Regions from separate parts of the Pseudomonas phenolilytica genome, predicted to be linked through region 2. Evidence: predicted binding sites of a transcription regulator. Region 2 holds the regulator's gene; each other region holds the start of a gene.

Region 1 (10,062 bases), 1.2 Mb from region 2:
CGGATTGACCATGCGCCGCTGGGCCAGCGAGGTGCGAATCAGGTGAAAGGTGCGCGCCGGGCTGCGCGCCAGCTCGCGGCCTTCGGCGTCGATTACGCGCAGCTGCAGCCGATGGGTGCCGCGGTCGACGTTGTGCAGCTCGAAGTGGGTCTCGGGGCCGGCGGCGCTGAGCGCCTCGCCGTCGAGCAGCAGCTGGTAGCCGTGTCCGGCCTGCGGCGCCGGGTTGCCGCTGGCGCTGACCTGCAGGTCGCCGGCGTTGCTGCGGATGGTCTCGTCCTCGGCTGGACTGACAATCTGCAACTGGTAGCGGATCGCCGCCGTTGCGGCCGGCACTGGCGCCGCGGGCGCGACGGGCGGCAGGGCCGGCATGTCGTTGGTGGGCTTGAGTTCGATCTGCTCGGCGGCCTGACCGGCCGGGCGGTCGGTGAACACCCGGTTACCGTCCGCGTCGATGTAGCTGTAGATCCCCGCGTTCGCCGGTGCCGCCAGCGCCAGCAGCAGTGCGGTCAGCCAGCGGCCGCTGCGGATCATGGCGCCGCCCGGTGGCGCAGGGCGGGGCTGGAGGTATGCACGCGTTGCACCGTGAATACCGCCGGCTCGCTGCGCTGGATCACTCGGCCATTGCTGAGCACCTCGACCTGCAGACGGTGTTCGCCGCGCTCGACGTTGTTCAGTTGCAGCGAGGTGGCCTGGCTGGCGGCGGCCTGGGGAATGCCGTCGAGGACGAAGCGCAGCTGATGGCCGCGTCGTAGCGGCGGGTCCAGCTCGGCACTCACCACGAACGTGCCATTGTTGGCGCGCAGCGCGGCTTCGTCCGGAATGCCGCTGAGCGCGAGCGAGCGGTACGGTTGTCCGGCTTCTGCGTCCGCCGGCAGGGACGCCGGTGCGGAGGGGGTCTGGATGTCGACGGTGTTGGGCGGCGGCAGCTCGACGCGCTCGGCAGCAACGCCTTCCGGTGGCTGGTTGGTGTAGACGGTGTTGCCCTGGGCGTCGGTGTAGGTATAGATCTCGGCGATCGCCGGGGCGCTGAGGATCAGCAGCAGGCCGAACAGTGCGTGGCGCATGGGAAGCTCCGCGTGAAGGACAGCGAGAGCCTTGCACCGCGGGCGACGCCAGGCAAGCCCGGGCATGCGGATTTGCGAGCCGGCACAAGCTGCGCGCGGTGACGGCGGCGCAAACGACAGAGGCCGCCCGAAGGCGGCCTCTGCGTACAGGCGGTGCTGCTTAGACGCTGTAGTACAGGTCGTATTCCAGCGGATGCACGAAGGTGCGCACCTTGATCTCCTCGGCGGCCTTCAGCTCGATGAAGGCATCGAGGAAGTCCTTGGTGAACACGCCGCCCTTGAGCAGGAAGTCGTGGTCGGCTTCCAGCGCCTCCAGTGCCTCCTTCAGGCTGCCGCATACCTGCGGGATCAGCTTGGACTCTTCCGGCGGCAGGTCGTACAGGTTCTTGTCCGCGGCATCGCCTGGGTGAACCTTGTTCTGGATACCGTCCAGGCCGGCCATCAGCAGCGCGGCGAAGGCCAGGTACGGGTTGGCAGCCGGATCCGGGAAGCGTGCCTCAATGCGGCGGCCGCGGGCGCTGGCCACGTACGGGATGCGGATCGACGCGGAGCGGTTGCGTGCCGAGTAGGCCAGCATGACCGGCGCCTCGAAGCCCGGGACCAGACGCTTGTAGGAGTTGGTCGACGGGTTGGTCAGGGCGTTCAGCGCCTTGCCGTGCTTGATGATGCCGCCGATGAAGTACAGGGCGGTATCGGACAGGCCGGCATAGCCTTCGCCAGCGAAGGTGTTCTTGCCGTCTTTGGCGATCGACATGTGCACGTGCATGCCCGAACCGTTGTCGCCGTACAGCGGCTTCGGCATGAAGGTAGCGGTCTTGCCATAGGCTTCGGCGACGTTGTGCACGACGTACTTGAGGGTCTGCACTTCATCGGCCTTGGCCACCAGCGTGTTGAACTTCACGCCGATCTCGTTCTGCCCGGCGGCCACTTCGTGGTGGTGCACTTCGACGACCTGGCCCATTTCTTCCAGGGCGTTGCACATGGCGGTACGGATCTCGTGATCCGGATCGCTCGGCGGAGTCGGCAGGTAGCCGCCCTTGACGCTGATGCGGTGGCCGTTGTTGCCCTGGCCGCCGTTCATGTCGGTGTCGCTGTTCCAGGACGCCTGCTCGCAGAAGATCTTGAACATCGAGCCGGACATGTCGGACTTGAACTTCACCGCGTCGAAGATGAAGAACTCCGGCTCCGGGCCGACGAACACGGTGTCGCCGATACCGGTCGACTTCAGGTATTCCTCGGCGCGGCGGGCGATGGCGCGCGGATCGCGCTCGTAGCCCTGCATGGTGGACGGCTCGATCACGTCGCAAACCAGGATCAGGGTCGGCTCTTCGGTGAACGGGTCCAGCACGGCGCTGCCGTCGTCCGGCAGCAGGATCATGTCGGAGGCCTCGATGCCCTTCCAGCCGTCGATGGAGGAGCCGTCGAACATCTTGCCGACTTCGAAGAAGTCGTCATCGGCGTCGCGAGCCGGCATGGTGATGTGATGCTGGCGACCCTTCGGGTCGGTGAAGCGCAGATCAATCCACTTCACATCGTAATCTTTGATCAGTTGAAGCGACTTCGACATGGTGTTCTCCAAATGGTGGAAGCGGCCTGTTCGCTTCCGAATCGAGGGCGGAGCCGGCGGCGATGTTCCGCCAAGGCGACCTGCCTCACAAGTGAGCAAATTGCATGCCAGTGCTCCGAAATGGACCTGCAGCCGCCAAATGGCGCGGCGACGCAGTTTGGCTTCGGAGATTGCAGGCAATCCTCCCGGCGGGCGCGCCTGGATGGTGCGCGCACAATAGGCATTGCACTATTTTGGTGCAATAACGCGTCGCGCAGAAAACCGACTAAATGTTGAACAGTTTCCGCTATACTCCGCGCCCCTCTTTTTCCGCCATGTCGGCGCACGCGCTGTTTCCTCATGAAGCTGATCGTCAAGGTTTTCCCCGAAATCACCATCAAGAGCCCGCCGGTGCGCAAGGGCTTCATTCGCCAGTTGGCGAAGAACATCCGCACCGTGCTGCGCGAGCTCGACCCGGAGCTGCGGGTCGAGGGGGTGTGGGACAACATCGAGGTGGAAACCGCGCTGACCGAGCCGAAGCTGCTGCGCGAGATGATCGAGCGCCTGCGCTGCACGCCGGGCATCGCCCATTGCCTGGAAGTGCACGAGTATCCGCTGGGCGATCTCGACGACATCGTCGCCAAATGCAAGGCACATTACGCCGAGCGCCTGCCGGGCAAGATCTTCGCCGTGCGCTGCAAGCGCGCCGGCAAGCACCCGTTCAGCTCCATGGATGTCGAGCGCCATGTCGGCAGCCAGCTGCGCCAGCAGTGCGGCGCAGCCGGCATCTCGCTGAAAGCGCCGGAAATCGAAGTGCGCATGGAAATCCGCGATCAGCGCCTGTTCGTCGTGCACGAGCAGCATGACGGCATCGGCGGCTATCCGCTGGGCGCGCTGGAGCAGACCCTGGTGCTGATGTCCGGCGGTTTCGACTCCACAGTCGCCGCCTACCAGATGATGCGCCGCGGGCTGATGACGCATTTCTGCTTCTTCAACCTCGGCGGCCGCGCCCACGAGCTGGGCGTGATGGAAGTCGCCCACTATCTGTGGAAGAAATACGGCAGCTCGCACCGGGTGCTGTTCATCAGCGTGCCGTTCGAGGAAGTGGTCGGCGAGATTCTCGAGAAGGTCGACAACAGCCAGATGGGCGTGGTGTTGAAGCGCATGATGCTGCGCGCCGCCACGCAGATCGCCGAGCGTCTGCACATCGACGCGCTGGTTACCGGCGAGGCGATCTCCCAAGTGTCCAGCCAGACCCTGCCAAACCTCTCGGTGATCGACTCGGCGACCGACATGCTGGTGCTGCGTCCGCTGGTCGCCAGCCACAAGCAGGACATCATCGACACCGCTTTCGAGATCGGCACCGCCGAGTTCGCCAAGAACATGCCCGAGTACTGCGGCGTGATCTCCAAGAACCCGACCACCAAGGCCAAGCGCTACCGCGTCGAGCATGAAGAGAAGCAGTTCGACATGGCCATCCTCGAGCGCGCCCTGGCCAGCGCGCGCCAGGTGCCGATCGACCGGGTGATCGACGAGCTGGGCGAGGACATCAAGGTCGAGGAGGTCCACGAGGCGATGGCCGGGCAGGTCATCCTCGACATTCGTCACCCGGATGCCGCCGAGGACGAACCGCTCGAACTGACGGGCATCGAAGTACAGACGCTGCCGTTCTACGCGCTGAACAATCGTTTCAAGGAACTGGATGAAAACCGCCAGTACCTGCTGTATTGCGACAAAGGTGTCATGAGCCGCCTGCATGCTCACCATCTGCTGAGCGAGGGGCATGTGAATGTGCGCGTCTATCGTCCGGCCTGACCCTTCGGTGAAGCAGCCGGGGTTGCTGGGCGGCAGCATCCGCCACCGCCCCCCCGACCTGCACTGATCGCAATGCAGTGCCGTTACAACCTCGGACAGACAGCCTTCGTCCGGACTACTTCAAGCTTCCAGCCTCAGCTCGAAGCTCTCTACAGAGAAACGAATCAGTGATCGAGAATCTTCGCAACATCGCCATCATCGCCCACGTCGACCACGGCAAAACCACCCTCGTCGACAAGCTGCTGCGCCTGTCCGGCACCCTGGACCGCAAGGAAGCCGAAAACGAGCGCGTGATGGACTCCAACGACCAGGAAAAGGAACGCGGCATCACCATCCTGGCCAAGAACACCGCGCTGAAGTGGAACGGCTACAACATCAACATCGTCGACACCCCCGGCCACGCCGACTTCGGCGGTGAAGTCGAGCGCGTGATGAGCATGGTCGACTCCGTGCTGCTGGTGGTCGACGCCCAGGACGGCCCGATGCCGCAGACCCGCTTCGTGACCCAGAAGGCGTTCAAGGCCGGCCTGCGTCCGATCGTCGTGGTGAACAAGATCGACCGTCCCGGCGCGCGTCCGGACTGGGTTGTCGACCAGATCTTCGACCTGTTCGACAACCTCGGCGCCACCGACGAGCAGCTCGACTTCCCGATCGTCTACGCCAGCGCCCTGAACGGCATCGCCGGTCTGGACCACGAGAAGCTGGAAGACAACATGGACCCGCTGTTCCAGGCCATCATCGATCACGTGCCGGCGCCCAAGGTCGACCTCGACGGCCCGTTCCAGATGCAGATCTCCCAGCTGGACTACAACAGCTTCCTCGGCGTGATCGGCATCGGCCGCATCGCCCGCGGCACCATCAAGGCCAACAGCCCGGTCACCGCCATCGGCGCCGACGGCAAGAAGCGCAACGGCCGCATCCTGAAGATCATGGGTCACTCCGGCCTGCAGCGCGTCGAAGTCGCCGAAGCCGAAGCCGGTGACATCGTCTGCGTGTCCGGTATGGACGAGCTGTACATCTCCGACACCCTGTGCGACCAGAACGCCGTCGAGGCGCTGCCGCCGCTGACCGTCGACCAGCCGACCGTGAGCATGACCTTCCAGGTCAACGACTCGCCATTCGCCGGCAAAGAAGGCAAGTTCGTCACCAGCCGCAACATCAAGGACCGTCTGGACAAGGAGCTGCTGCATAACGTGGCGCTGCGCGTCGAGCCGGGCGAGAGCCCCGAGAAGTTCAAGGTTTCCGGCCGTGGCGAGCTGCACCTGTCGGTGCTGATCGAAACCATGCGTCGCGAAGGCTTCGAGCTGGCCGTCGGCCGTCCGGAAGTGGTGATCATCGAGAACGAGGCCGGCGAGAAGCAGGAACCGTACGAGAACGTCACCATCGACATCGAGGAGCAGCACCAGGGGCCGGTGATGGAGCAGATGGGCCTGCGCAAGGGCGATCTGACCAACATGATCCCGGACGGCAAGGGCCGCGTGCGCCTGGAGTACACCATTCCGGCGCGCGGCCTGATCGGCTTCCGCAACAACTTCCTGACCCTGACCTCCGGCACCGGCATCCTGACCTCGACGTTTAGCCACTACGGCCCGATCAAGGCCGGCGAAGTCACCAATCGCCAGAACGGCGTGCTGGTCTCGATGGCCACCGGCACCGCGCTGACCTACTCGCTGGAAACCCTGCAGGCCCGCGGCAAGCTGTTCCTCGAGCCGGGCCAGGAGATCTACGAAGGCCAGCTGTGCGGTATCAACAGCCGTGACAACGACCTGGTGATCAACCCCACCAAGGGCAAGAAGCTCGACAACATGCGCGCTTCCGGCAAGGACGAGGTCATCGCCCTGGTGCCGCCGATCAAGTTCACCCTCGAGCAGGCGCTGGAATTCATCGCCGACGACGAGCTGGTGGAAGTGACGCCGAAGTCGATCCGTCTGCGCAAAAAGTACCTCAACGAGAACGACCGCAAGCGCTTCGAGCGCAGCAAGGTCTGATCGGCAGGTAGCTGACCGCAATAAAAAAGGCGCCCAAGGGCGCCTTTTTGCTGTCTGCGGGGTGGCTCGGGTGGCTGCTCGCCGGGGTTACTGACGAACCCAGGTCTGGCTGCGTCCCAGCGCCTCGATGCCGATGTAGCCGCGTACTTCGAGCTTGTCGCCGCCATCGAGCAATGTGGCCTTGGAGCGGTAGGTCTTGCCATTGGCCGGGTCGAGGATGGTGCCGTTGCTCCAGACCTGCTCACCGTCCGGTTTCAGGTCCCAGAGGATGGTCATGCCGGTGATGGGCTGGCCCTTGCGCTCACCTTCGCACTCGTCGCACAGCGGGTTCGGCCCGTGCTCCGAATGCAGGATTTCCACGACCTTGCCGGTCAGCGAGCCGTCAGCAGTCTGCTGAATCTCGACGATGGACTTGGGCTTGCCGGTTTCGTCGTCGATGGTCTGCCAGCGCCCGGCTGGCGACTCGGCAGCGAAGGCCAGTGACGAGAGCGAAAGGGGCAGGGCCAGCAACAGGGCATTGAACAGTGGACGCATGATTTCTCCAGTGATCGGGAAGGCGCCGCCGACTCTACCAGCGACGATTCCGCCCCGTTGCGCCTGACCGCCTGACCGGTTGGTTCTCGTCACATATGCCCTTCGAGTCGTCCTGTTTCGGGGTTCTGTTGCGGACGCTGTCGGCGGCGATGCGACCGCGATGATCGCGGCATGCGTCATGCCGGGAGGATGCTTGGCGAGCACGCCGCGCCTCGTCGGACGTGTCGTTTCGATCGGCATTCGCCTGTCGGTTGCAGGTCGGCTGTCCGGGCGCCGCGGTACGACCCTTCCGCCGCGCGGGGTGCCAGCGCCTACCGCGCCGCCACGCATTGCTCGAAATCTGTACAAGATGTTGAGGGCGTAAAGTTTTGTTTCCTTCTGCTTGCCGCCCGCTTGACGGTTTCTGGCGCTATGCGGCTTTTGTTCGTGTGTACGGCGTGCGGAAAAACTTGTACAAGGTAGTGGCAGGGTGACAGTACCTTGTACAGGTTTTTTGCCTCAGGGCCGCCGAGCTTCGTTCGGCCGGTAACGATTGAAGTAGCTAACAGGGGAAACAGCGAATGAACAGGCAGATGTCGGTATCCATGCGCCTGGGGCTGGGGTTCTGCGTGATCCTGGCGCTGATGGTCGCGGTGGCGGTCCTCAGTGCCGTGAAGGTCGGCATCATCGACCGCAGCATGAACCAGATCGGCACCCAGGCAGGCCTGAAGCAGCGCTACGCGATCAACTTCCGTGGCAGCGTGCATGACCGGGCAATCGCTGTGCGCGATGCCGTCAGTGCCGCCGATCCGGTATTCGCGCGTAGCCAGGTGGCCGAGATCGAGCGCCTGGCGCAGCTCTATGCGGACTCGGCGGCGCCGATGAAGGCAATGCTCGCGCAGTCCGCGGCCGACGCTGTGGAGAAGCAGCTGATGGGGCAGATCGAAGCCATCGAGGCGAAAACCAACGCGCTGACGCAACAGGTGGTCGAGCTGCGCTTCGCCGAAGGCTCGGAGCGCGCCCATGCCTTCCTGCTGGATAACGTCGCTGGCGCTTACACCGAGTGGCTGCGCCTGATCAACGCGTTCATCGACCATCAGGAAGCGAGCATCAACGAGGACGTGACCATCGTGCGCGACACCGCCAGCGGCTTCCTCGCCTTGATCGTCGCGGTGACCGGGATCGCCGTGTTGCTCGGCGCGGCCATCGCCCTGGTGATCATCCGCAAGCTGCGCTCGACGCTCGGCGCCGAGCCGGACGAGGTGGCCCGCGTGATCAACAACCTGGCCAGTGGTGACCTCGGACAGGTGATCGTCACGCCGTTCCCCAATAGTGTCATGGGCGCGACGGCGAAGATGGCCACGCAGCTGACGGCGATCATCGCCGAGGTGCGCGCGGCGGCGAGTGGCGTCGGTACGGCGTCGGGCGAATTGCTCAGCTCGTCAGCGAGCAGCAATCAGCAGATCCAGCATCAATCTGCCGAGGCCGAGCAAGTGGCCACGGCGATCAACCAGATGGCCGCGACGGTGAATGAGGTCGCGAGCTTCGCGGCCCAGGCGGCGGCCGCAGCGAAGAGCGCGGACGAGCAGGTCGAGACTGGCACACGCATCGTGGGCGAGACGGCGTCGTCGATCCACAACCTTGCCCAGGTGCTGGAGACTGCCACCGATACGGTCAACCAGCTGTCGGCCGAAAGCGGCGACATCGAGAAGATCCTGCAGGTCATCACCGCCATCGCCGAGCAGACCAACCTGCTGGCCCTCAATGCGGCCATCGAGGCGGCGCGTGCCGGCGAGCATGGCCGCGGCTTTGCGGTGGTGGCTGACGAGGTGCGCTCGCTGGCCAATCGCACGCAGCAGTCGTCCAGCGAGATCAGCGCCATGATCGCCTCGCTGCAAGCGGGCGCCGGCCGGGCGGTGGAGGTCATGCAGTCGAGCCGGCAGCTGGCGCAACAGACCGTCGAACAGACGCTGCAGGCGGAAAGCGCGCTGGCCAAGATTCGCCAGGAGGTCGGCTCGATCAACGAGATGAATGCGCAGATCGCCACCGCCGCCGAGGAGCAGAGCGCCGTGGCGGAAGAGGTCAACCAGAGCGTGACGCGCATCCATGACTCGACGGTCGCCAGCTCGGCGGCGTCGAACCAGGTCGCTTCCTCCAGCGCGGACCTCACCCAGCTCGCCCAGGAACTCAACCGCAAGGTTGGCTATTTTCGCGCTGCCTGATCGGGCAGGTCGCAGCCGCATGCGCTGATTGGCGGAGGGGCTGGAACGAAGCGGGCCGAGGCGCCTTCCAAGTTTCATCCCCTTCTGGAATCGAGCCCATGACCTTTTCGATCATCGCCCGCTGCCCGCGCACGGGGCAGTTCGGGGTGGCTGCGGCCACCGCCATGCCGGCGGTCGGCAAGCTGCTAAGCCATGCCGCCGCGCGCGTTGGCGCGGTAGCGACGCAGGCGCAGATCAACCCTTACCTCGGCATCGACGGCCTGCGTCTGTTGCGCGAGGGGTGTGCCGCGGCCGAGGTGATCGAGCGGCTCAGGGACATCGATCCGTGCATGGAGCTGCGCCAGTGCGCGGTGATCGACCGACGCGGCGAGGTGGCCTGCTGGACCGGCGCGAAATGCCCGCCCTGGGCCGGTGCCATCGCCGCCGAACAGTTCTGCGTGCAGGGCAACCGCCTGGCCGGGCGCACGGTGCTGGAGGCGGCGGCCGAGGCCTATCGCCGCGCCAGCGCGCGCCCGCTGGTGGAGCGGCTGATGGAAGCGCTCGCGGCGGGTGACGCCGGTGGTGGCGACCGCTGCGGCGAGTCCTCGGCGACCGTCTATGTGGTGGATCAGGAGGAATATCCGCTGTGGGACATCCGCGTCGATCATCACCGCGAGCCGCTGACGGAGCTGCGCCGGCTGCATCGGGTGTTTGCCCGCGAGGTAGTGCCGGAAATCCTCGCCATGCCGACGCGGGCGAACCCGGCGGGCAAGGCCGCCGAGGAGCCGATCTGACGCGCCCGGCCCATCGGCGCTAGCACCGCGGTGAGCAAAAAGGGGAGGGATTTATTTTCCGGACGTGTTCGTCACGCGCGCTACAAACCGCTTCGCGCGTCTCCGACTGAACCCTGTCCGTGCACCAATGGTGGCCGATCC
Region 2 (10,062 bases):
AGAACGGCGTGCTCAAGGGTTACATCCAGGACAAGCTGAATGCGCGCCTGATGGGTGTGGCGCCCACCGGTAACGGCCGGCGCGAGTCCTATGCGCACCTGCCGATGCCGCGCATGACCAACACTTACATGCTGGCCGGCGAGAGCGATCCCGAAGAGATCATCCGTTCGGTCAAGCGCGGCCTCTACTGCGCCAGCCTCGGTGGCGGCCAAGTGGATATCACCAGCGGCAAGTTCGTGTTCTCCACCAGCGAGGCCTATCTGATCGAAGATGGACGGATCACGGCACCGGTCAAGGGCGCGACGCTGATCGGCAACGGCCCGGAGGTGATGACGCGGGTGTCGATGGTCGGTAACGATCTGGCGCTGGACAGCGGCGTCGGCACCTGTGGCAAGGATGGCCAGTCGGTGCCTGTGGGTGTCGGTCAGCCGACGTTGAAGATCGACGAGATCACCGTTGGCGGAACGGGCGCCTGAAGCCGCTTGAGGCGGCTGGACGGCGCGTGGCCTGGCTTATTTCAGCCCGCGCTTGGTTTCATCAAGGTCGCGGATGTATTTGAAGATCTTGCGGCTCGCCGCCGGCGGTTTGTTGTGCGCGGCCTCATGCTGGGCATGGCGGATCAGGCCGCGCAGGTGCTGGCGGTCGGTGTCGGGGTAATCGGTGACGAAGGCTTCCAGCGTTTCATCGTTGCCGGCGATCAGACGATCGCGCCAGCGCTCCAGGGCATGAAAGCGTTCGTTGTACTGGCGGGTGGAGGCGTCGAGTTGGTCGACCAGCGCCAGGATGGCGTCGATGTCCTGTCCACGCATCAGCTTGCCGATGTATTGGATGTGGCGTTTGCGGGCGATGTGTGCGGTGTGTTTAGGCGCATCGGCGAGCGCCTTGCGCAGCGCGTCGCTCAACGGCAGGCGCTCGATCAGGTCGGGCTTGAGTGTGGTCAGGCGTTCGCCCAGTTCCTGCAGCGCGTGCAGCTCGCGCTTGACCTGGGATTTGCTCTTCTCGTCGAAAACGCCGTCGTCGGAGTATTCAGGCATGGGGATGGTCCATTGGGAAATGCCGCCATGATAACAGCAGCCTTGCCGGGCCGGTTCTGCCGTCGGCGGGCTGAGTCACGATCGAATGCGGGGCTTGGGAGTTCTTATGAGTGAAGTAGAAGGCATCGGTCCGCAGGTTGAGCCGGGCTTGCGCGAGAAAGTCGAGCGCATCATCGAGGAAGCGCGTCGGCAGGGCGCCAGCGCCAGTGAGGTGTCGGTGTCGATGGAGCAGGGACTGTCGACCGCCGTGCGCCAGGGCGAAGTTGAAACCGTCGAGTTCAATCGCGATCAGGGCTTCGGCATTACGCTCTATGTCGGCCAGCGCAAGGGTTCCGCGAGCACCACTGGCAGCGGCGACGCAGCCATCCGCGAAACAGTGGCTGCCGCGCTGGCGATTGCGCGGCATGCGTCCGAGGACGAGTTTGCCGGACTTGCCGACGCTGCGCTGATGGCGCGCGAGCTTCCGGACCTGGACCTGTTCCATCCCTGGTCGGTTTCCCCTGAACAGGCGATCGAAACGGCGCTGCGCTGCGAAGAGGCGGCGTTCGCAGTCGATCCGCGCATCCGCAATGCTGACGGTACCAGCGTCAATACCCATCAGGGGTGCCGTGCCTACGGCAACAGCAACGGCTTCATCGGCAGCTACTGCAGCACGCGCCACAGCCTGAGTTGCGTGATGATTGCCGAGCATGCTGGGCAGATGCAGCGCGACTACTACTACGATGTCAGCCGTCGCGCCGATACATTGGCCGATCCGCTGAACATCGGGCGCCGTGCCGCGGAGCGTGCGGTCAGACGCCTGGGCGCGCGGCCGGTGCCAACTTGCGAGGTGCCGGTGCTATTTTCGGCCGATCTGGCGACCGGACTGTTCGGTCACTTTCTCGCCGCGATCTCCGGCAGCAATCTCTACCGCAAGGCGTCCTATTTGGAGAACGCCCTGGGGCAGACGCTTTTCCCCGAGTGGCTGAGCCTGGACGAGCGGCCGCACCTTGCGCAGGCGCTGGGCAGTGCGTCCTATGATGGCGATGGCCTGGCGACCTATGCCAAGCCCTTCGTGGAAAACGGTCAGCTGATTTCCTATGTGCTGGGAACCTATTCCGGACGCAAGCTGGGTCTGCCGAGCACCGCCAACGCGGGCGGCGTGCATAACCTGTTCGTCAGCCACGGCGAGGAAGACCAGGCCGCGCTGCTGCGGCGGATGGGGCGTGGCCTGCTGGTGACCGAGCTGATGGGGCAGGGGCTGAATCTGGTGACCGGTGATTATTCGCGTGGTGCCGGTGGCTACTGGGTGGAGAACGGCGAAATCCAGTTCCCGGTACAGGAGGTCACCATCGCCGGCAACCTGCGCGACATGTTCCGCCAGATCGTTGCCGTCGGCTGTGATACCGAGACTCGCAGCAATATCCGTACGGGCTCGGTGCTGATCGAGCGGATGACGGTCGCAGGGAAATAAACAGGGTGCCACGGTTGCCCTGACGAATGAGGGGGCGGAACGGCGAGTAGGAATAATCCTGCTCGCCGGGGCGCAAGGCCTATTCGCCTTCCTCGAAATAATCTTCGATCAGTGCGACCAGTGCGCCCAGGGCTGCCTCGTCTTCCTCGCCCTCGGTCTGTAGATGCAGGGCAGTGCCCTTGCTGGCAGCCAGCATCATGACCGCCATGATGTTCTTGCCATCTACCAGGGTGTCGGGGCAGCGTCCGACGCGAATGCTGCATGGATAACGGTTGGCTACGCCGACGAACTTGGCGGCCGCGCGGGCGTGCAGGCCGAGCTTGTTGATGATGGTGACGTCGCGGGCGGGCATGGGGTTGTTCGTCCTAGGCTAGGTCGCGGTGGCGAACCTGCAGATTCTTCAAAGGCGCCTTGAGCGCCTGGCCCAGGCGTTCGGCCAGGTAAACGGAACGGTGATGGCCGCCGGTGCAGCCGATGGCGACCGTGACGTAGGCGCGATTGCTGGCAGCGAAACGGGGCAGCCACTTGCTCAAGTAGCCGTGAATATCCTGGAACATCTCGTCAACATCCGGCTGCGCGGACAGGTAGTCGATGACCGGCTGATCGAGACCGGAATAGTCACGCAGCTCGGCCTTCCAGTAAGGGTTCGGCAGGCAGCGCACGTCGAACACCAGATCCGCATCTACCGGCATACCACGCTTGAAACCGAACGACTCGATGAGAAAGGCGGTGCCGGGCTCGGGTTGGTTGAGCAGGCGCAGTTTGAGCGTGTCGCGCAGCTGATAGAGATTCAGGTGCGTAGTGTCGATCTTGAGGTCGGCGTGGTCGATGATCGATGCAAGCAGCAACTCCTCATCGCGGATCGCCTCAGCTAGCGAGCGCTTGTCGTTGGTCAGCGGGTGGCGCCGACGGGTCTCCGAGAAACGCTTGAGCAGGGTTTCGTCATCGGCATCGAGGTAAATCACGTCGCAGTGGATATGTCGGGAGCGTACTTCGTCGAGCAGTTCGGGGAAGCGCTTGAGCTGACTCGGCAAGTTGCGTGCATCGATGGACACGGCGACCTGCGGCTGCAGCAGCTCGGTGTGAAGCAGGGCGCGTTCGGCCAGCTCCGGTAGCAGGCCGGCCGGGAGGTTGTCGATACAGTAGAAGCCGTTGTCCTCCAGCACGTCGAGGGCGGTGCTTTTTCCCGATCCGGAGCGGCCGCTGACGATGATCAGGCGCATCTACTGGCCGTTTTGCACATCGACCACAACCTGATAAAGGTCGTCGTTGGTGGGGGCCTGGCGCAGGCGTTGGCGGACGTCTTCGCGGTCGAGCATGCTGGCAATCTGGCGCAGCAGTTCGAGATGTTCATCCGTCGCCGCTTGCGGTACCAGCAAAACGAACAACAGATCGACCGGCGCACCATCGATGGCGTCGAAGTCCACCGGTGCCTCCAGGCGCAGCACAGCGCTGAGCGGCGAATTGCAGCCCGCCATGCGGCAGTGCGGAATGGCGATGCCATTGCCGAAACCGGTGGAACCGAGTTTTTCGCGGGCGATCAGGCTTTCGAAGATCGCCTGAGCATCGAGGTCGGGCAGGTCCTGCGCGATCACCTTGGCGATCTGCTCGAGGACGCGTTTCTTGCTGCCGCCTGGGACGTTCACCAGGGAACGCCCAGGGGTCAGGATGGATTCCAGTCGGATCATGATGCGAGTCAGCGAGCCACTACGCCCTGGGTGTGGTCGAGCTGCTTTTCCTTGTGCTTGATCAGCTGGCGATCGAGCTTGTCGACCAGCAGATCGATGGCGGCATACATATCTTCGTGCTCGGCATTGGCCACCACTTCGCGGCCGGCGATGTGCAGCGTGCCCTCGGCCTTCTGCTTGAGCTTTTCGACCTGCAGGATCACCTGGATGCTGATGATGCGATCGAAGTGGCGGGACAGCCGCTCGAATTTCTCCTCGACATAGCTACGCAGGGCGTCAGTCACTTCCAGATGAAGACCGCTGATGTTGATTTGCATACTGCTTCTCCTAATTGCCTGCTGCGAAGGTGGCCGGTACAGAACCTGCCGCCGAAACATTCAACCTGGCCGCACTATAGCCGCTTGCGCTCGCTTGAGGGAGCGATACCAAGCGATTCACGGTATTTGGCGATGGTACGACGGGCAACCTGGATGCCCTGTGCCTCCAGTAAACCAGCGATCTTACTGTCGCTCAATGGCTTTTTGGGGTTTTCCGCAGCGACCAACTTCTTGATGATCGCGCGGATAGCGGTGGAGGAGCACTCGCCGCCTTCGGCCGTACTGACGTGGCTGGAGAAGAAGTATTTCAGCTCATAAATACCCCGTGGCGTGTGCATGTATTTCTGCGTGGTCACGCGCGAGATGGTCGATTCGTGCATGCCTACCGCCTCGGCGATGTCGTGTAGCACAAGGGGCTTCATCGCTTCGTCGCCGTGTTCGAGAAAGCCACGCTGATGCTCGACGATCTGCGTGGCGACCTTCATCAGCGTCTCGTTGCGGCTCAGCAGGCTCTTGATGAACCAGCGCGCTTCCTGCAGCTGGTTGCGCATGAAGGTGTTGTCGGCGCTGGAGTCGGCGCGCTTGACGAAGCCGGCGTATTGCGCGTTGACCCGCAGGCGCGGCATGGCGTCCTGGTTCAACTCCACCAGCCAGCGATCGTTGTGCTTGCGCACAATCACATCTGGCACCACATATTCTGGCTCGCTGGCCTCGATTTGCGAGCCGGGGCGCGGGTTGAGGCTCTGTACCAGCTCGATCACCTGGCGTAGCTCATCTTCCTTGAGCTTCATCCTGCGCATCAGCAGGCTGTAGTCGCGATTACCCAGAACATCCAGGTAATCGCTCACCAGTTGCTTGGCCTGCTCCAGCCAGGCGGTCTGTTCGGGCAGCTGGCGCAGTTGCAGCAGCAGGCATTCGCTCAGGTTGCGGGCGCCGATGCCGGCGGGTTCGAACTGCTGGATACGGTGGAGCACCACTTCAATCTCGTCGAGTTCGACCTCGAGCTCGGGGTCCAGCGACTCGAGCACCTCTTCCAGGCTTTCTTCCAGATAGCCTTGGTCATTGATGCAGTCGATGAGGGTCGTGGCGATCAGGCGGTCGGTATCGCTCATTGGCGCCAGGTTGAGTTGCCAGAGCAGGTGGCTTTGCAGGCTGACGCCGCTTGAGGTGCGGGTGGTGAAATCCCAATCGTCATCGTCACTGCTCGGCAGGCTGCTGGCGCTGGTCTGGTAGATGTCTTCCCAGGCCGTGTCGACGGGCAGTTCGCTAGGAATGCGCTCGCCCCAGTCGCCTTCTTCCAGGTGGTCGGCGTTATGTGCGGGTTCTTCGTAACGATTGTCGCTGCTTGTCTGGCTGGCAGAGGAGCCTTCGCCGTTCTGGTCGGCGGCTTCGGCCATGGGATCGGCGTGGCTGAAGTCATCGCCGTCCTCCTCGCGCTCGAGCATCGGGTTGGAATCCAGGGCTTCCTGGATTTCCTGCTGCAGATCCAGCGTAGAAAGCTGCAGCAGTCGTATGGCTTGTTGCAGCTGCGGCGTCATCGTCAGCTGCTGGCCCATCTTCAGGACTAGCGATGGTTTCATGGCAGAGGACTTCGAACCTTATGTGCCGGCGCAACCGCGCCTATTCCCAATAGGCGCCAGGCGCCGAATGAAAGCAAATTATATGCCTGCCAGCGAAGCCTTTGCCTAGGCCAGAACTGTTGGATTACGCAAAAAACCGACGTGCCGACCGCTCACAGGCGGAACTCGTGGCCCAGGTAGACTTCTTTGACCAACTGATTGGCCAGGATGGTTTCGGCGTCGCCCTCGGCTATCAGCTGGCCGTCGTTGACGATGTAGGCCGTTTCGCAGATATCCAGTGTTTCGCGAACATTATGGTCGGTGATCAGAACGCCGATACCTTTGGCCTTGAGGTGTTGGATGATCTGCTTGATATCGCCCACGGAGATCGGATCGACGCCAGCGAAAGGTTCGTCCAGCAGGATGAACTTGGGCGCTGTGGCCAGGGCGCGGGCGATTTCTACCCGGCGTCGTTCGCCGCCGGACAGGCTCATGCCAAGGCTGTCGCGAATATGACTGATGTGAAACTCCTGCAACAGCGCTTCGAGCGCCTGTTGTCGACCGGCGCGATCGAGGTCCTTGCGCGTCTCCAGGATCGCCATGATGTTGTCCGCCACCGAGAGTTTACGGAAGATCGACGCTTCCTGTGGCAGGTAGCCGATACCGGCGCGGGCGCGGCCATGCATCGGCAGGTGGGTGACGTCCTGCTGGTCGATCAGCACGCGCCCCTGATCGGCGCCCACGAGACCGACGATCATGTAGAAGCAGGTAGTCTTGCCGGCACCATTGGGGCCGAGCAGGCCGACGATCTGCCCGCTCTCGATCGACAGGCTGACGTCGCGCACGACCTGGCGACTCTTGTAGCTCTTGGCGAGGTGCTGCGCTTTGAGAACGGCCATTACTGCGCCTGCTCCGCCGGCTGCTCTTTCTTGCGTGGCTGGATGACCATGTCGATGCGCGGCTGCGGCGTGGTCACCGCGGTATTGGTGGCACGCCCGGCGTTGACGATCTGCCGCTGGGTGTCATAGACGATCTTCTCGCCCTCGAAGGTATTGCCTTCCTGCACCACTTTGGCTTGGTCGATCAGCACGATGCGCTCGTTCGCTGCGAAGTACTGGATGGTCAGGCCGTAAGCCTTGACGATCTCTTTGTCTACTGCCGGCTTCTGCTCGTAATAGGCAGGCTTGCCGATGGAGGTGAAGACCTCGACATCGCCATTGCCGTCCTGGGTAATAGTTACGGTGTCACCGGTGATCTTCATCGTGCCCTGGGTGATCACCACGTCGCCGCGATAGACCGCGACGCCCTGCTGGTCGTCCAGTTCGGCCGTGTCGGCCTGAACGCGGATCGGCTGGTTGCGATCTTCTGGCAGTGCCGAGGCAGTGGTACCAAGCAACAATGCGCTCAAACCGAGCAGGAGGGGGAGGGTCTTAACGCAGCTCATGCTTGCCTCTTACATTGGACAGCAGGTGCATCCTGCCATCATCCAGATACGCTTTCATTCCCGTGGCCGTCGTGACGCCGTTGGCGGCCTCGATTCTAACGGCTTGCCGGGTTTCGGCATAATCCTTCTCCGGCCACACCGTCATCCGGCTGGTGGTGAGAATGGTGGGGCGGCCCTTGGCGTCGGTACGCTCGACGCGCACCTGGTCGATCAGTTCGACTTCGCTGCCGCCAGCGGCAACTTCGCCGCGCTCGCTGCGAACATGCCAGGGCAGTTCGGTGCCGCGGTAGGCATACAGGTCGGGGCGTGTCAGCAGGCTGACATCGTTGGCTTTGAGGTGCTCCATCTTGTCCGCGGTCAGCTCATAGTGGCGCTTGCCATCCGGTTGGAACTGTACGGTGCGGGCGTTGAGCACGTAGAAATCGATCGGCGATTCCGCCGGGGCGGCCGCTGCCGGCTGCTGCATGAAGCTCTCCGGGCGGATGTTCCAGTAGCCGACCGCCACCAGTAGGGCGGCAATCAGCATCAGCAGGGCGGGAAAGCGCAGTTTGCGAAGCATCGGAACCTCTACAGGTAGGCCGATTGAGCGGCCGCCAGGTTGCCCTGGGCGTGCAGAATCAGCTCGCAGAATTCGCGGGCCGCACCCTCGCCGCCGCGCGCTCGGGTGACGCCGTGGGCATGCTGGCGCACGAAGGCATCGGCGCTGGCCACGGCCATGCCCAGGCCGACCCGGCGGATAACCGGCAGGTCGGGCAGATCGTCGCCCAGATAGGCGACTTCAGCGTAGCTCAGTCCCAGTTCGTCCAGCAGCTCGTCGAGCACCACCAGCTTGTCCTCGCGCCCCTGATAGAGATGCTGGATGCCGAGGTTCTGAGCGCGGCGCTCGACCACGGGAGTCTTGCGGCCACTGATGATGGCGGTGCGCACGCCGGAATTGATCAGCATCTTGATGCCGTGGCCGTCCAGTGTGTTGAACGTCTTGAATTCGCTGCCGTCAGTGAGAAAGTACAGGCGGCCGTCGGTCAGTACGCCATCGACGTCGAAGATCGCCAGGCGGATGTCGCGAGCGCGCTGCAGCAGATCCTGGTGCATCACATCACTCCCGCACGTAGCAGGTCGTGCATGTTCAGCGCGCCGATCGGCAGCCCTGTGGCGTCGATCACCACCAGCGAGTTGATCTTGTGATCCTCCATGATCTTCAGCGCTTCGGCAGCCAGCATGTCGGCATTGGCTGTCTTGCCGCGGGCCGTCATGACATCGTCGATGAGTGACTGGCGCACGTCGATCCCCTTGTCGAGGGTGCGGCGCAGGTCGCCGTCGGTGAAGATTCCCGCGAGGCGTCCATCGTGCTCCACCACAACGGTCATGCCCAGCCCTTTGCGAGTCATTTCCAGCAGGGCGTCGCGCAGCGAGGTGCCGCGCTGGACTTTGGGCAGACGCTCGCCGGTGTGCATCACGTGCTCGACCTTGAGCAGCAGGCGGCGGCCGAGTGCGCCTCCCGGATGTGAAAATGCGAAATCCTCGGCGGTGAAGCCGCGCGCTTCGAGCAGCGCGATGGCAAGTGCGTCGCCGAGTACCAGGCTGACGGTGGTCGAGGACGTGGGGGCAAGATTGAGCGGGCAGGCTTCCACGGCCACGCTGGCGTCGAGATTGACTGCCGCGGCCTTGGCCAGTATTGACTCGGGATTGCCGGTCATGCTGATCAGATTGAGCCCAAGGCGTTTGATCAGTGGCAGTAGGGTGACGATCTCGCTGGTGGTGCCGGAGTTGGACAGCGCCAGTACTACGTCGTCGCGGGTGATCATGCCCATGTCGCCGTGGCTGGCTTCGGCCGGGTGCACGAAGAATGCCGGGGTGCCGGTGCTCGCCAGAGTCGCGGCGATCTTGCGGCCGATGTGACCGGACTTGCCCATGCCCACGACTACCACGCGTCCCTTACAGGCAAGGATCAGCTCGCAGGCATGCACGAAGCGTTCGTCGATGCGGCTGCGAAGCTGTTCGACGGCTTCGGTTTCCAGCTGGATGGTGCGTTGCGCGGTGTCTATCAGTTGGCTGCTCTGACTCATCGTGGGCGAGGTCGGTCGATTAAAAGGGCGGGATTATAGCGCCAATCGAGCGCGCGCTGATGAGAAAAATGCCCATGCACAGATCGCGATTGCAGCGTCGGAGGGTGGGCAAAGTCTGCGCTGACATCTCCGGAAACTCCGGTCGGTTGGGTCGCTGTGAGGGCGGTGCTATAGTGCGCCGCCGAAAACGGTCATGGCAGAAAGTATCCCGCAGCGGTCGGGAGCCGTCTGTTTCGCAGACTGCATGCAAGGAGACCAGATGAGCGCCTGCAATGACTTCGCCGTCGAGCTGAAGGGAGTGACCTTCATGCGTGGTGAGCGAAGTATCTTCGACAACATCGATATTGCCATTCCTCGCGGCAAGGTCACTGCGATCATGGGGCCGTCCGGCTGCGGCAAGACGACCCTGCTGCGCCTGATAGCCGCCCAGCTGATGCCGCATCGTGGCGAGATCTGGGTGGCCGGCAACAACCTGCCGAGTCTTTCGCGTAGCGAACTGTT
Region 3 (10,062 bases), 410 kb from region 2:
ACCTTCAGCGAGGGAAAGTCTTCCTTCAGCTGCATCAGGTTTTCCGGCCGCGCGCCGCGCCAGGCATAGATCGACTGGTCGTCGTCGCCCACCACGGTGAAGTGCGCGCGCTGCTGCACCAGCAGTTTGACCAGCAGGTACTGGCTGGCGTTGGTGTCCTGGTATTCGTCCACCAACATGTAGCGCACCTTGTTGCGCCACTTCTCCAGCACCTCGGGGTGGTCCTGGAAGAGCTTCACCGGCTGCATGATCAGGTCGTCGAAATCCACCGCGTTGTACGCCTTGAGCGTGCGCTGGTAGTGGGTGTAGACGACGGCGGCGGTCTGCTCCTTGGGGTTGCGCGCGCTGGCCAGCGCTTCCTCGGGGGTGACCAGGTCGTTCTTCCAGCTGCCGATGTAGTGCTTGATCTCGTCTACGCCGTCATCGCCGGCGTATTCCTTCTGCATGATGTCGCTCAGCAGCGCCTTGATGTCGCCTTCGTCGAAGATCGAAAAGCCCGGCTTGTACCCCAGATGGACATATTCCTTGCGGATGATGTTCAGGCCCAGGTTGTGGAAGGTCGATACCGTCAGGCCCTTGCCTTCGCCGCCGCGCAGCAGGCTGCTGACGCGCTCCTTCATCTCGCGCGCGGCCTTGTTGGTGAAGGTCACTGCGACGATGTACTGCGCGCGGATGCCGCATTGCTGGATCAGGTAGGCGATCTTGCGGGTGATCACGCTGGTCTTGCCGGAGCCGGCGCCGGCGAGCACCAGCATCGGGCCGCCGACGTAGTTCACGGCTTCCTGCTGCCGGGGATTGAGTCGGGACATGGACGTTCGGGTTGTGGAAGGCGGGGCGCGAGTTTAGCAGGCCAGCGCCGGGAAGCGGCTCGCTCACGACCGATCGGCGGCCGATCGGCTGGCGGGCCTTGGTAAATGAGATTATTCCTTTATCTTGTCGAGCCGGCCCGCTCGCGCAGGCTGGTCCGACAGCGGACGTTTCCTGCGTCCATCTCACCACGCTCCGGGAGGCTGCTTGTCCGCGTCCATCGCACCCCTGTCACTGTTGCTGCTGGCCGAGCGCCCCGAGTGGGCGACACAGCTGCGTGGCTGCCTGGAGCAGCTGGCGGATGCGCCGGCGCTGCTGGTTGCCCCGGACTGGGCGACGGCGCGGGCCACGCTGGACGATAGCGCCCGCGGCCTGCTGCTGACGACGCCAGCCTGTCGGCCGCCCGCGCACGAATGCCCCTGGCCGGTGATCCTGCTGCTCGATGCCGAGCCGGCCGAAGTACCGGAAGGCGTACTCGACTGGCTGGTGCGCGACCAGTTCAGTGCTGACGTGCTGCGTCGCTGCCTGCGCTATGCACGCGAGCGCTGCCGGCTGCAGGGCTCGTTGCAGCGCCTGAGCGAGTACGACCCATACACCGGCGTGGTCAATCGCCAGGGCTTCCAGGCCCTGCTGATGGCGGCGCTGGCCGAGCACCAGGGGCGCGGGCTGGTGCTCGGCTATCTGGATCTGGACGACTTTCGCCACGTCAACGACTCGCTCGGCCACCAGGCCGGGGATCGGCTGATGCTGCAGATCGTCGCGCGCCTGCAGGCGCAGCTGGAGGAGGGTGATGCCCTGGGACGGCTGGGCGGCGACGAGTTCGCCCTGCTGCTGGACGTGCGCGAACGGCCACGCCGCGCCGCCGAGATGGCCGATCGTCTGGTCGAAGCGCTCGCCGAACCCTACTGGGTCGACGGCGAGAGCCTGATGCTCGGCTGCAGCCTGGGGCTGGCGTCGGCGCGTCCGGGCATTGGCGCCGACCCGCTGATGTGGCATGCGCAGAGCGCCATGCGCCAGGCCAAGTCCCGCCAGGGGTGCACCTGGCAACTGTACGACGAGCAGGCCAGTCGCGGCGCGCGCGGCCTCGCCGAGCTGGAGAGCGAGCTGCGCAAGGCCCTGCGTCGTGGCGAGCTGGAGCTGCACTACCAGCCGCGCCTGTGCCTGAGCAGCGGGCGGATTCTCGGGCTGGAGGCGCTGGTGCGCTGGGCACACCCGGAGCGCGGCCTGCTGACGCCCGAAGCGTTCATTCCGCTGGCCGAGGAGAGCGGGCTGATCGTTCCGCTCGGCTACTGGGTCATCGCCCGCGCCCTGCATGACCTGCAGGCGTTGCGTGCGCAGGGTGGCGATGCGCTGCACATGGCGATCAACCTGTCGTTCCGCCAGTTCCAGGACAGCCAGCTGCTGGCGACGCTCAGCCGGCTGATCGAGGAATGCGGCATCGATCCGCACTGGCTGGAATTCGAGCTGACCGAAACGGCGGTGATGCGCCGCAGCGAGCAGGTTCGGCGCACCATGGAAACCTTGCGCAAGCTCGGCGTGCGGTTTTCCCTGGACGATTTCGGCACCGGCTTCTCGTCGTTCGTGCACCTCTCCAGCCTGCCGATCGCGCTGTTGAAGATCGACAAGAGCTTTGTCGCCGGCATGGAGGGCAACCGCCGGCTGGTGCATGCGATGGTCAACCTCGCCCGCGACCTGCAGCTGGAAATCGTCGCCGAAGGGGTGGAAACCGCCGCGCAGCTGGAGCAGCTCAAGCGCTTCGGTGCGCACCAGATCCAGGGCTATCTGGTCAGCCGGCCGCTGCCGCTGGCCGAGCTGGCGGTCTTCATGCGCGGCGAGCGCCGCGCCGGGCTGGCGCACTGAGCCAACCCGACGCCTTGCGTCAGCGCACCATGTGCAGGAAGTGCATGTGTTTCTCGTACTGGTCGAGGATGTCGCCGATCACGCCCTCGCGGCTCCAGCCCATCACGTCGTAGTCCTGGCCGCCTTCCTTGAGGTGCACCTCGGCGCGGAAGTACTTGCGCTCGCCGGGCTCGTCGTCCTCGCTGCGCGGCACGAAGCTGGGCATCACGTAGGCGCGTGGCCGCACCTCGTAGAGGAAGTCGGGCTCGCCCTCGTGGACGATTTCGATGCGGATGCGCTGGTCCTCGCCCTCGCTGACCGTGGCGCCGTAGCCCTGCTTGCGAATTTCCTCGGCAACCGCCTCACAGGCCGGACGCACCACTTCGGCAATGAAGCGCACCACATGGCGGCGTCGCGGAAACATCGTCAGATTGCGCAGGCGGCGCTGCCAGTCGCTGTAGGCGCGCGGCGTGGCTGGCGAGGTGGTGATCGCCTGGTAGCGCAGGCCCTGCTTGGTCGCATCGATACGCAGCGCCTTGAGCAGGCCCCACATCGAGCAGAGCAGCGCGAGCGCAAAGGGCAGCGCGCTGGCAATGGTGGCCGTCTGCAACGCGGTGAGGCCGTCGGCCAGCAGCAGCGCAATGGCCACGCCGGCCATCAGCATGGCCCAGAAGATGCGCTGGCGCGCCGGGGTGTTGTCATTGCCGCCGGAAGCCAGCATGTCGACCACCATGGCGCCGGAATCCGCCGAGGTGACGAAGAACACCACCACCATGACGATCGCCAGCAGCGACAGCAGCCCGGAGAAGGGAAAGTGCTCGAGGAAGGCGAACAGCGCCAGCGAGCTGTCGCGCTCGATGGCTTCGCCGAGGCTGCTGACGTTTTCCCAGAGGATCATGTGGATCGCCGTGTCGCCGAACACCGTCATCCACAGCAGGGTGAATGCGGTCGGCACCAGCAGCACGCCGGCCACGAACTCGCGGATCGTCCGTCCGCGCGAGATGCGCGCGATGAACAGGCCGACGAAGGGTGACCAGGCCAGCCACCAGCCCCAGTAGAACAGCGTCCAGCCGCCGATCCAGTCGTTCGGCTCGTAGGCGTACAGGTTGAAAGTCTTGTTGACGATGTCCGCCAGGTAGCTGCCGGTGTTCTGCACGAACGTCTGCAGGATGAACACCGTCGGCCCGACGATCATCACCAGCACCATCAGCAGCACCGCCAGCGACAGGTTCAGCTCGGACAGCCGGCGTACGCCCTTGTCCAGTCCGCTGACTACCGAGAGCGTGGCCAGCGCCATGGTCGCCAGGATCAGCGTAATCTGCACCGGGAGCGAGATCGGCAGGCCGTAGAGGTGGTTCAGGCCGGTGTTGATCTGGGTGACGCCCAGGCCCAGCGAGGTAGCCACGCCAAGCACGGTGCTGATGATCGCGAAGGTATCCACCGCATGCCCGATGGGCCCGTGGATACGCTCGCCGATCAGCGGATACAGCGCCGAGCGCAGTGCCAGCGGCAGACCGTGGCGGTAGGCGAAGTAGGCCAGGATCATCGCCACGATGGCGTAGATCGACCAGGCATGCAGGCCCCAGTGGAAGAAAGTGATCTTCATCGCCTCGCGCGCGGCGAGCACGCTGCCGCCTTCACCGACCGGTGGCGAGAGGAAGTGCATTACCGGTTCGGCGACGCCGAAGAACATCAGGCCGATGCCCATGCCGGCGGAAAACAGCATGGCGAACCAGGTGGTACGTGAGTAGTCGGGTTCGCTGTGGTCGGGGCCGAGCTTGATGTCGCCGTAGCGGCTGAGCGCCAGCAGCACCACCATCAGCAGGATCAGCGCAACGGCGAGGATGTACAGCCAGCTGAGGTGGGCGACGATCCACGCCTGGGTCGTGCTGAACAGCGACTGCGCGTGTTTCGGCAGGGCGACGCTGTAGATCACCAGCGCCAGGATGATGAATGCCGAGCTGTAGAAGACCGGCGGATTGATGGTTGTAGCGGAAGACCTTCTTGCCTCCATGCTGCGCTCCTTCGTGGGTCTGGGGAGTGGCCGCCTGTGGCGAAAGCGCACCAATCTAACATAGACAACGAAACGGCCCTGGTGTCTACGGCGCGCTTGCCGGCGCCGCGCAGCGTGTCAGGCCTGGGCGGCGGGGCGGTATTGCAGCGCTTCGGCGAGGTGCTGACGGGAGATTTCCACCGTCGCGTCCAGGTCGGCCAGCGTGCGCGCTACCTTGAGCAGGCGGTGCGCGGCGCGCAGCGACAGGCCGAGGCGTTCGCAGGCGTGCTCCAGCCATTGCTGGTCGACGCCGTCCAGCCGACAGTGCTGGCGCAGGCCGGCGAGGTCGAGAAAGGCATTGGCGCAGCCCTGACGACGCAGCTGCAGCTGGCGTGCGGCCGCCACCTGAGCGGCCACTTCCGCGCTGCTCTGGCCATGCTGCGCGGGTGCATTCAGCGAGGTGGTTTCGCGCGCGACCGTCAGGTGCAGGTCGATGCGATCGAGCAGCGGGCCGGACAGTTTGCCGCGGTAGCGCTGGATCTGCTCCGGGGTGCAGCGGCAGCGTCCGCCGGGATCGCCGAGATAGCCGCAAGGGCAGGGGTTCATCGCCGCCACCAGCTGGAAGCGCGCTGGGAAGCGCACCTTGTCGCGTGCACGGGCAATGACGATCTGCCCCGATTCCAGCGGCTCGCGCAGCACCTCCAGCACCTTGCGATCGAACTCCGGCAGCTCGTCGAGAAACAGCACGCCCTGGTGCGCCAGGGTGATCTCGCCAGGCTGCGGCCGGCTGCCCCCGCCGACCAGCGCCGGACCGGACGCGCTGTGGTGCGGCTGGCGAAACGGCCGCTGCGGCCAGTGCGCCAGAGGGCCGTGGCTGGCTACCGACTGGATCGCCGCGACTTCCAGCGCTTCCTGCTCGTCCAGCGGCGGCAGCAGGCCGGGCAGACGGCTGGCCAGCAGTGTCTTGCCAGTGCCGGGCGGGCCGGAGAACAACAGGTTGTGTGCACCCGCCGCGGCGACCAGCAGGCCGCGCTTGGCGGCGAGCTGGCCTTGCACGTCGGCCAGGTCCGGGTAGGGCAGCACCTGGCGCAGCAGGCCTTGGGCGACATAGGGCGTCAGCGGCGTGGTGCCGCTGAAATGCGCCGCGACTTCCAGCAGGTGGTCGGCGGCATACACGGTCAGGCCGGACGCCAGGCTGGCTTCCTCGGCATTGGCCCGCGGCACCAGCAGCGCGCGGCCGGCGGCGCGAGCGGCAAGCGCGGCGGGCAACACGCCCTGCACCGGACGCAGCGCCCCGGAAAGCGCCAGCTCGCCCAGGCATTCGAGCCCGTCCAGGCGCTCGGCCGGCAGTTGACCGCTGGCCGCGAGAATGCCCAAGGCAATGGCCAGGTCGAAACGACCGCCGTCTTTGGGCAGGTCGGCGGGTGCGAGGTTGAGGGTGATGCGTCGGGCAGGGAAGTCGAAACCGGAGGTGAGGATGGCGCTGCGCACGCGATCCTTGCTTTCCTTCACTGCGGTTTCCGGCAGCCCGACCAGCGCCAGCGAGGGCAGGCCGTTGGCCAGATGCGCCTCGACGGTCACCGGCGGCGCTTCGACGCCGCTCTGTGCGCGGCTGTGGACGATGGCCAGGGACATTCGATCACTCCTTGATCGTGTCGCGGCCCGGTCGGTCAGGACACGGGCGGCGTGAGCTTTTCTTCCAGTTCGGCGACCTTGGCTTCCAGCGCCTCCAGGCGCGCGCGGGTGCGGGCGAGCACCACCATCTGGCTGTCGAATTCGTCGCGGCTGACCACGTCGAGCTTGTTCAGCGCGCCCTGCACCACGGCTTTGAGCTGGGCTTCGAACTCGGGGCGCGGCAGCGGGGTGTCGCCGTTGAACAGGCGCGAGGCCTGGGAACCGAGGGCGTCGAGGAAGGCTTTGGGTGGCAGCATGACAGGTACCTGCATTTGAACGGCCGGCAGTGTAGCACGCGCGTTTTTGTGCAGGCCGTGCCCGAGGCTGCACAGGATTTGCGCAGGCCCACCGGCCTCCGTGCGCCATTCTGGTGCATCGCTGTGCTGCCTTTTCCCTGCGGGCGCATGCTCGCGGCGCCTGGCGCCTTGCCGGGCGGGCGTTTCGTCAACCTGGCATCGATTCTGCTATGACCCTTTCGACGCATGCACCAGTGCGGCGCCCGGTTGGATCGCACAACGGACGGGCACGCAGTCGGACCTGCGCCTGGCAAGCAGTCCGGGCGTTACAAGAGCCGGACACCAGCTTAGACTTGCTGCGGGTTCGTACTTCTGGGGCAAGTCCACCTAAACGGGAGAAGTTTCATGAAACTAGTCACTGCCATCATCAAGCCGTTCAAGCTGGACGACGTGCGCGAGTCGCTGTCCGAAATCGGCGTCCAGGGCATCACCGTCACCGAGGTCAAGGGCTTCGGTCGTCAGAAGGGGCACACCGAGCTGTATCGCGGTGCTGAATACGTCGTCGACTTCCTGCCAAAGGTGAAGATCGACGTGGCCATCGCCGACGATCAGCTCGATCGCGTGATCGAGGCCATCACCAAGGCGGCCAACACCGGCAAGATCGGCGACGGCAAGATCTTCGTCGTCAATCTGGAACAGGCCATTCGCATCCGTACCGGCGAAACCGATACCGACGCGATCTAACGCACCCCCAACGAACCCCCTCACGCCCCAGGAGTAACACCATGACTCTGCGCAAATTCGCAGGGCTAGGAGCCCTATTGTCCCTGCTAAGCCCCGGCCTCGCGCTGGCACAGGACGCGACGCTGGATTCAGGCGATACGGCATGGATGCTCACCGCCACCGCGCTGGTGCTGTTCATGACGATCCCTGGCCTGGCACTGTTCTACGGCGGCATGGTCCGCTCGAAGAACATCCTCTCGGTGATGATGCAATGCTTCGCCATCACCGGCCTGATGAGCGTCCTGTGGATGGTCTACGGCTATAGCCTGGCCTTCGACACCACCGGCATGGAGGCGGGAGTGACCAACTTCAGCTCCTTCGTCGGCGGCCTGGAGCGCGCCTTCCTCAGCGGCCTGACGGTCGACAGCCTGGTCGGCGCCTTCCCCGAAAGCGTATTCATAACCTTCCAGATGACCTTCGCCATCATCACCCCGGCGCTGATCGTCGGTGCCTTCGCCGAGCGCATGAAGTTCTCAGCGATGCTGATCTTCATGACCGTCTGGTTCACCCTGGTCTACGCGCCGATCGCGCACATGGTCTGGGGCGGCGACGGCGGTCTGATGTGGGACTGGGGCGTGCTGGATTTCGCCGGCGGCACCGTGGTGCACATCAACGCCGGTATCGCCGGTCTGGTGGCCTGCGTGGTGCTGGGCAAGCGCAAGGGCTTCCCGGTCACGCCGATGGCCCCGCACAACCTCGGTCTGACGCTGATGGGGGCGGCCATGCTGTGGATCGGCTGGTTCGGCTTCAATGCCGGCTCGGCGGCCGCCGCCAACGGTACTGCCGGCATGGCCATGCTGGTGACGCAGATCGCCACCGCCGCGGCGGCCCTGAGCTGGATGTTCGCCGAGTGGATCACCCACGGTAAGCCCAGCGCACTGGGCATCGCCTCGGGCGTGGTTGCCGGTCTGGTCGCCATCACTCCGGCTGCGGGCACTGCCGGTCCGATGGGCGCACTGATCATCGGTCTGGCTTCTGGCGTGATCTGCTTCTTCTGCGCCACCAGCCTCAAGCGCAAGCTCGGCTACGACGACTCGCTGGATGCTTTCGGCGTGCACGGCGTCGGCGGCATCGTCGGCGCGTTGCTCACCGGCGTGTTCGCGGCGCCGGCGCTCGGTGGCTTCGGCGAGGTGGAGAACATCGCGCTGCAGCTGTGGATCCAGTTCAAGGGTGTGCTGTTCACCGTGGTCTACACCACCATCGTCACCTTCGTGATCCTCAAGGTGATCGACGCGGTGATGGGCCTGCGGGTGAACGACGAAGAGGAAACCGTGGGCCTGGACCTCAGCCTGCACAACGAACGCGGCTACAACCTCTAGCGACATCCCGCGCGACCAGCGCGCAACCATCACGCAGCGGTTGGCAAGGGCGCCTTTTGGCGCCCTTTGCTTTTTTCGCGACCGCGCTAGAATGCGCCCGATTCGCCTCCGAGCCCGGGTTTCCAGCATGTGGCAACAGACCCTGATCACGCTGCGCCCGCGTCCGCGCGGTTTTCATCTGATCACCGACGAGCTGCAGGCCGCGTTGCCGGAACTGCGGCGCTGCGAGGTCGGTCTGTTACACCTGTGGCTGCGGCATACCTCGGCGTCGCTGACCGTCAACGAGAACGCCGATGGCGCGGTCCGACGCGATTTCGAGCGTTTTTTCGATCGCCTGGCACCTCAGGGCGAGCCGGGCTACGAACACGATTACGAGGGGCCGGACGATCTGCCGGCGCACTTCAAGGCCAGCCTGCTGGGCTGTCAGTTGAGCGTTCCGGTCTCCGCCGGGCGCCTGGCGCTCGGCACTTGGCAGGGCATCTATCTCGGCGAGCACCGCGAGCAGGGAGGCGCCAGGCAAGTGCTGGCGACCCTGCATGGCATGCAGAGTTGAATTTTTTTTGGCGATGCCAGAGGTTGTGCATCGCTGGGCTATAACTACCGCTTTGGCGAGCCACGAGGTTGAACATGAGCGACGAAGAACTCGAACAAGACGATCTGGACGTGACTGACGAGGAAGACGGGGAGGAAGAGCTGAGCGCGGCCGACGACGGCGACGAGGCTCTGGACGACGAGGGCACCGACAGCGAGCGCGCCACGCCGACGCCGAAGAAGGCCAAGGCCAAGGCTGCCGAGCCGGATGAGCTGCCCAGCCTGGAAGCCAAGCAGAAGGAACGTGATGCGCTGGCCCGGGCGATGGAAGAGTTCCTCGCGCGTGGCGGCAAGGTGCAGGAAGTCGAGCCGAACGTGGTGGCCGATCCGCCCAAGAAGCCCGACAGCAAGTACGGCAGCCGGCCCATCTGAGTCCGCGCGCCAAGCGAAGAGCCCGCCATCGTGCGGGCTCTTTCGTTTCAGCAGCCCGAGCGCCAGTGCCGGAGCAGGCCGGGCAACTCCGTGAGGCTGTGGATTTCGGCCTCCGGCCGGCGTGCCTGTTGCCACGGCAGGTGCTGCGGGTTGTACCAGATGGCGCGGAAGCCGGCCTGCTGGGCACCGAAGATGTCGTCCTCGTGGTGGTCGCCGATGTGCACGGCTTCCGCCGCGCTCACGCCGGCCAGCCGCAACGCCTCGCGGAACGGCCGCGGGTCGGGCTTGCCGATGCCCAGGTCCTCGGCACACAGGGCGAACTGGAAGTAGTCGGCCAGCCCCAGTCGTCGCACATCGGCATTGCCGTTGGTGAGCACGCCGAGGATGTAGTGATTGGCCAGCCATTCCAGCGTGGGCAGCACCTCCGGCGCCAGTTCGATCGCATGGC

Evidence for each region. Region 2 encodes sigma-54, which starts transcription at its own class of promoters, with help from an activator protein. Its sites were predicted from a motif close to ANTGGCATNNANNTTGCTNT; they were not measured.
Region 1: the regulator sigma-54 is predicted to act here: its motif matches at 2,724-2,743, upstream of glnA (type I glutamate--ammonia ligase).
Region 3: the regulator sigma-54 is predicted to act here: its motif matches at 6,762-6,781, upstream of glnK (P-II family nitrogen regulator).

The regions. Positions count from the first base shown of each region.
Region 1 is NZ_CP058908.1:734,737-744,798, reverse strand. Features, by position in the region: gene HU825_RS03535 (DUF4124 domain-containing protein) at 1-531, opposite strand, end outside; gene HU825_RS03530 (DUF4124 domain-containing protein) at 528-1,064, opposite strand; gene glnA (type I glutamate--ammonia ligase) at 1,225-2,631, opposite strand; gene thiI (tRNA uracil 4-sulfurtransferase ThiI) at 2,971-4,425, shown strand; gene typA (translational GTPase TypA) at 4,593-6,413, shown strand; gene HU825_RS03510 (DUF2147 domain-containing protein) at 6,501-6,947, opposite strand; gene HU825_RS03505 (methyl-accepting chemotaxis protein) at 7,508-9,148, shown strand; gene HU825_RS03500 (DUF1028 domain-containing protein) at 9,247-9,921, shown strand.
Region 2 is NZ_CP058908.1:1,914,686-1,924,747, forward strand. Features, by position in the region: gene tldD (metalloprotease TldD) at 1-476, shown strand, start outside; gene yjgA (ribosome biogenesis factor YjgA) at 513-1,034, opposite strand; gene pmbA (metalloprotease PmbA) at 1,141-2,487, shown strand; gene HU825_RS09160 (HPr family phosphocarrier protein) at 2,567-2,839, opposite strand; gene rapZ (RNase adapter RapZ) at 2,853-3,710, opposite strand; gene ptsN (PTS IIA-like nitrogen regulatory protein PtsN) at 3,711-4,175, opposite strand; gene hpf (ribosome hibernation-promoting factor, HPF/YfiA family) at 4,184-4,492, opposite strand; gene HU825_RS09180 (RNA polymerase factor sigma-54) at 4,567-6,072, opposite strand; gene lptB (LPS export ABC transporter ATP-binding protein) at 6,225-6,950, opposite strand; gene lptA (lipopolysaccharide transport periplasmic protein LptA) at 6,950-7,495, opposite strand; gene lptC (LPS export ABC transporter periplasmic protein LptC) at 7,482-8,054, opposite strand; gene kdsC (3-deoxy-manno-octulosonate-8-phosphatase KdsC) at 8,063-8,587, opposite strand; gene HU825_RS09205 (KpsF/GutQ family sugar-phosphate isomerase) at 8,587-9,561, opposite strand; gene HU825_RS09210 (ATP-binding cassette domain-containing protein) at 9,821-10,062, shown strand, end outside.
Region 3 is NZ_CP058908.1:1,499,732-1,509,793, forward strand. Features, by position in the region: gene rep (DNA helicase Rep) at 1-809, opposite strand, end outside; gene HU825_RS07090 (putative bifunctional diguanylate cyclase/phosphodiesterase) at 1,036-2,667, shown strand; gene HU825_RS07095 (BCCT family transporter) at 2,687-4,660, opposite strand; gene HU825_RS07100 (YifB family Mg chelatase-like AAA ATPase) at 4,778-6,274, opposite strand; gene HU825_RS07105 (accessory factor UbiK family protein) at 6,310-6,570, opposite strand; gene glnK (P-II family nitrogen regulator) at 6,955-7,293, shown strand; gene HU825_RS07115 (ammonium transporter) at 7,335-8,651, shown strand; gene HU825_RS07120 (secondary thiamine-phosphate synthase enzyme YjbQ) at 8,779-9,204, shown strand; gene sutA (transcriptional regulator SutA) at 9,279-9,614, shown strand; gene HU825_RS07130 (HAD family hydrolase) at 9,662-10,062, opposite strand, start outside.